2 regions of the Nonomuraea sp. NPDC004354 genome follow, and region 2 is predicted to be linked to the other one. Evidence: riboswitches for the same ligand, from Rfam matches in the RefSeq annotation. Region 2 holds a riboswitch; the other holds the start of a gene.
The links. A riboswitch is a leader RNA that binds a small molecule or an ion and turns the genes downstream of it on or off. The one in region 2 is predicted to bind glycine.

Region 1 (2,380 bases), on a different contig from region 2:
GGGTGTGTCAGTTGTCGCCTGACGTGAGCGCGGTGTACTCCTCCGCGCTCAGCAGGTCCTCGGGGTCGCCGGACACGCGCACCCTGAACATCCAGCCCTCGCCGTACGGCTCGCTGTTGACCAGGTCGGGCTTGTCCACGACGGCCTGGTTGACCTCGACGACCTCGCCGGAGACAGGGGCGTAGATCTCGCTCACGGACTTGGTCGACTCGACCTCGCCGATCGAGTCACCGGCCTCGAACGTCGCACCGACCTCGGGCAGCTGCACATAGACCACGTCGCCCAGCGCCTCGGCGGCATAGGCCGTGATGCCCACCGTCAGGGTCAGGCCGTCGTCGAGTCCGGCGACCCACTCGTGCTCCTTGGTGTAGCTCAGATCGTCGGGAATGCTGCTCACTTGTTCCTCCTGTAGAAAGGCAGCTCAACCAGGTCCACGCCCTCTTGGCTGCCCCGGATGTCAACGGCCAGACCTTCTTCTATCCCAGTGTCCACGTACGCCATCGCGATGGGCTTGCCGAGGGTCTGCGACGGCGCGCCGCTGGTCACCTCGCCCACGACGGCCCCGTCACTGGTGACAGGGAACCCATGGCGAGGGACCCTGCGACCCGTCGCGACCAGGCCGACGAGGCGGCGGCGCGGCGGGACGTCCTTGACCTGCTCGAGCGCGGCCCTGCCGACGAAGTCGCCGGGCTTGTCGAACTTCACCACGCGGCCGAGGCCGGCGTCGAAGGGCGTGAGCGAGACGCCGAGCTCGTTGCCGTACAGCGGCATGCCGGCCTCGAGGCGGAGCGTGTCACGGCTGGACAGGCCGGCGGGCATGATCTCGTACGGCTCGCCCGCCTTGGCCAGCGCGTGCCACAGCGCGACGGCGTCGGCGTTGGCGACGAAGAGTTCGAAGCCGTCCTCGCCGGTGTAGCCGGTGCGGGCGATGAGCGCCTCGGCGCCGGCGACCGTGCCGGGCAGGCCGGCGTAGTACTTCAGGCCCGCGAGGTCGGCGTCGGTGAGCGTGGCGAGGATCTCCTGGGCGCGCGGGCCCTGGATCGCGATGAGCGCGTACTGGTCGGAGCGGTCGTCGACGACCGCGTCGAAGCCCTCGGCGCGCTCGGTGAGGCGCTCGGCGACCATGGGGTAGTTGGAGGCGTTGGCGACGACCATGTACTCGTCGTCGGCCAGGCGGTAGACGATGAGGTCGTCGAGGACCCCGCCCTGCTCGTTGACGATCATCGTGTAGCGGGCGCGGCCGGGCGCGAGCACGGACAGGTGGCCGACCAGCGCGTAGTCGAGCGCCTCGCCGGCCTGCGGGCCGGTCACGAAGATCTCCCCCATGTGGGACAGGTCGAACAGCCCGGCCCGCTCGCGTACGGCCTTGTGCTCGGCGGACTCGCTCCCGTAGCGCAGCGGCATCAACCAGCCGGCGAAGTCGGTCAGCGTCGCGCCGAGGCTCTCGTGTACGTCTCGTAGCGGTGTCGGTCGGGACATTGTTCGCACCTCAGGATGGGTTGGATGCCAGGATCCTCCCCCTCTGTCATCGGTGCCTGAGAGCTTCACCCGGTTTTGCCGGACTTTCACCTTCGGCGAGGCCCCGCAGGCCTGCTTTCCAGAGGTCACCTTGCCCGCGCGGTCCTTTGCCTTGAGAGGTTCGCGGGGAGTGCTTGCTCCTTCAGGGGTCCTGGCCGGGTGCCAGGACGCTCTCCCGCGTGGGTTCATCGGTGTCCGTAGGCAAGACTAGTACGGATCCGGCCATCAAGGGAAAGGTGCGGGCGGGGGGACTCGAACCCCCACAGTGTCACCACCAACAGGACCTAAACCTGCCGCGTATGCCGATTTCGCCACGCCCGCGCAACCGCCATCAGCTTAGCGCCCGGGCCGGGGCCGAGATACTCGTTTGCGATCAAGCCCGCGGACTTGATCGCAAACCTCAGACCAGGCCGAGCTTCTTCTTCAGGCCGGCCACGTGGCCCGTCGCCTTCACGTTGTAGAGCGCCTGCTCGATCTTCCCGTCGGGGCCGATGACGAAGGTCGAGCGGATCACGCCGACGATCTCCTTGCCGTACAGCTTCTTGGCGCCGTACGCGCCGTAGGCCTTGTGGATCTCCAGGTCGACGTCGGACAGCAGCGGGAAGGTCAGCGCGTCGCGCTCGACGAACTTCACCAGCTTGTCGGTCTTGTCCTTGGAGACCCCGAGAACGACGAAACCCTCGTCGGTCAGCTGACCAAGGTTGTCGCGGAAGTCGCACGCCTGCTTGGTGCATCCGGGCGTCATGGCGGCGGGGTAGAAGTACAGGATGACGCGCTTGCCGCGGTAGGCGTCGAGGGAGACGGCGCCGCCGTCGGCCGCGGGGAGCGTGAAGTCCGGAGCGGCGTCTCCTGGCTGGAGCTT
Region 2 (2,380 bases):
GTGGGTGCGCTGGGCGATGCGGCGCAGCCCCTCGGGGCCGTGGTAGACGGCGTACATGCCGGCGATGACGGCCAGCAGCACCTGGGCGGTGCAGATGTTGCTGGTGGCCTTCTCGCGGCGGATGTGCTGCTCGCGGGTCTGCAGGGCCAGGCGGTAGGCGGGGTCGCCGTCGGCGTCCACCGACACGCCGACGAGCCGGCCCGGCATCTGGCGCTGCAGGCCCTCGCGGACCGACATGTAGGCGGCGTGCGGGCCGCCGAAGCCGAACGGCACGCCGAAGCGCTGCGAGGAGCCGATGGCGATGTCGGCGCCGAGCTCGCCGGGGGCCGCGACCAGCGTCAGCGACAGCAGGTCGGCCGCGGCCACGACCAGCGCGCCGCCCGCGTGGGCGGTCTCGGCCAGGGCGCGGAAGTCGCGCAGGCGGCCGGAGGCGCCCGGGTACTGCACGAGCACGCCGAAGCACTCGGGCAGCTCACCGTCGAGGGAGTCGACGACCAGCTCGATGCCCAGCGGCTCGGCCCGGGTGGCCAGTACGGCCTTGGTCTGGGGCAGCGCGTCGGCGTCGACGACGAAGACGTTGCTCTTGGACCTGCCCGCGCGGCGCGCCAGTGTCATCGCCTCGGCGGCGGCGGTGGCCTCGTCCAGCAGGGAGGCACCGGCCACGTCGAGACCGGTCAGGTCGGAGACGACGGTCTGGAAGTTGAGCAGCGCCTCCAGGCGGCCCTGGGAGATCTCCGGCTGGTAGGGCGTGTAGGCGGTGTACCAGCCCGGGTTCTCCAGCAGGTTGCGCCTGATCACCGCGGGGGTGACGGTGTCGTAGTAGCCCAGGCCGATCATGGAGGTGAGCACCTGGTTGCGGCCGGCCAGCGCCCGCAGTTCGGCGATCACTTCGCTCTCGCCCGCCGCGACGGGCAGCTTCAGCTGGTCCTTGGCCCTGATGGCCTCGGGTACGGCCACCGCTACCAGGTCGGCGACCGACTCGAAGCCGACCGCCTCCAGCATCTTGGCCTGCTCGCCGTCCGAGGGACCGATGTGGCGGGTCGCGAACGGCGGTGCAGCGAGGTCGCTGAGGGGCTCGGTCATGGAAACTGCCTCCCAAGGCTGGTGGAGAGCACGGGCGTCTGCCGGGTCTCCCCCTCTGTCATCAACCTGAGAGGTTCGCCCGCGGGGTCGCGGGCTTGCACCGTCGGTGAGACGCGCCTGGCGGGCGTGCCTGCTTTCCAGAGTGGCCTCGTCCGAGCGGTACTGGGTGCCTGAGAGATTCCGGGGAGGGTTGCTCCTTCGGCGCCCCGGTGGCCCGGGGACTCTCCCGCTCGGGGTCGTCGGCTCCAGCCCTAGGCTACCAGCGTCCGGGAATCAGCCCATTCGCCGGGCTCTGCGGCGCTGGGCGAGTTCGTCAGTGGGATGGTCGGCCGGGACGGTGTCCTCGACCGCCGCTCGTTCCCCCGGCAGCTCCGCGAGCGATCCCTCGACTTCGCGCCAGACCCTGCCCAGCGCGATACCGAACACTCCCTGACCGCCTTGCAGCAGGTCGATGACCTCGTCGGCCGAGGTGCACTCGTAGACGCTGACGCCGTCGCTCATGAGCGTGATCCTGCTCAGGTCGCCGACGCCCCGATCTCTCAGGTGCTGTACGGCGGTGCGGATCTGCTGGAGCGACACGCCGGTGTCGAGCAGCCGCTTGACGACCTTGAGCACCAGGATGTCGCGGAAGCTGTAGAGCCGCTGCGAGCCGGATCCGTGCGCGGCTCTTATCGTCGGCTCGACCAGGCCCGTGCGCGCCCAGTAGTCCAGTTGCCTGTAGGTGATGCCGACCGCCGCGCAGGCCGTGGGGCCGCGATAGCCGATGTCGGCAGGCAACGTCGTGGGCTGCTCGTCGAAGAGCAGGCCCTGCTCACCGGCACGCTGGCGCGCGGTTTCGCGCCGCACCGGATCTTCCTGGCCGGCCGTCTTTCCCTCGCCGCTGCTGACCGCCACGCGGACCTCCGGCTTTCTCTCATCCCGTGGTCTGATCTGGGGGTTCGTAAATGACAACCACAGGTTTCACTTGCACCGTAGGACCGTGACCATCCGCAGTCAACGATCCGGCTCGGCGCGTCGCGAAGCGTAAATGCAGTGAAATGCGTACCCCAGGTGGCGACCAAGGGTACGAGCCTTCACGAAGGGAGTCCTACCCCGCGCGTCCGAAGTCCTCGGGCGTGATGGTGTCAAGGAACTCCCTGAACTTCTCCACCTCATCCTCCTGGTCATCGGGGATGATCACTCCGGCCTCCTGCACGACCTCCTCGCTGGCGAAGATCCGCGCACCGGTGCGCAGCGCGAGGGCGATGGAGTCGGAGGGGCGCGCGCTGACCTCCACGCCGTTGGAGAAGACCAGATC

Region 1: another riboswitch for glycine. It lies ahead of gcvT (glycine cleavage system aminomethyltransferase GcvT); the one in region 2 lies ahead of gcvP (aminomethyl-transferring glycine dehydrogenase).

Annotation. Positions count from the first base shown of each region.
Region 1 covers NZ_JBSGDV010000011.1:289,764-292,143, reverse strand. Annotated here, with positions in the region: gene gcvH (glycine cleavage system protein GcvH) at 8-397, opposite strand; gene gcvT (glycine cleavage system aminomethyltransferase GcvT) at 394-1,479, opposite strand; glycine riboswitch at 1,513-1,608, opposite strand; glycine riboswitch at 1,609-1,706, opposite strand; tRNA gene ACWENQ_RS28410 (tRNA-Leu) at 1,756-1,839, opposite strand; gene bcp (thioredoxin-dependent thiol peroxidase) at 1,919-2,380, opposite strand, start outside.
Region 2 covers NZ_JBSGDV010000014.1:122,247-124,626, reverse strand. Annotated here, with positions in the region: gene gcvP (aminomethyl-transferring glycine dehydrogenase) at 1-1,083, opposite strand, end outside; glycine riboswitch at 1,231-1,322, opposite strand; gene ACWENQ_RS31565 (MerR family transcriptional regulator) at 1,357-1,977, opposite strand; gene ACWENQ_RS31560 (bifunctional nuclease family protein) at 2,171-2,380, opposite strand, start outside.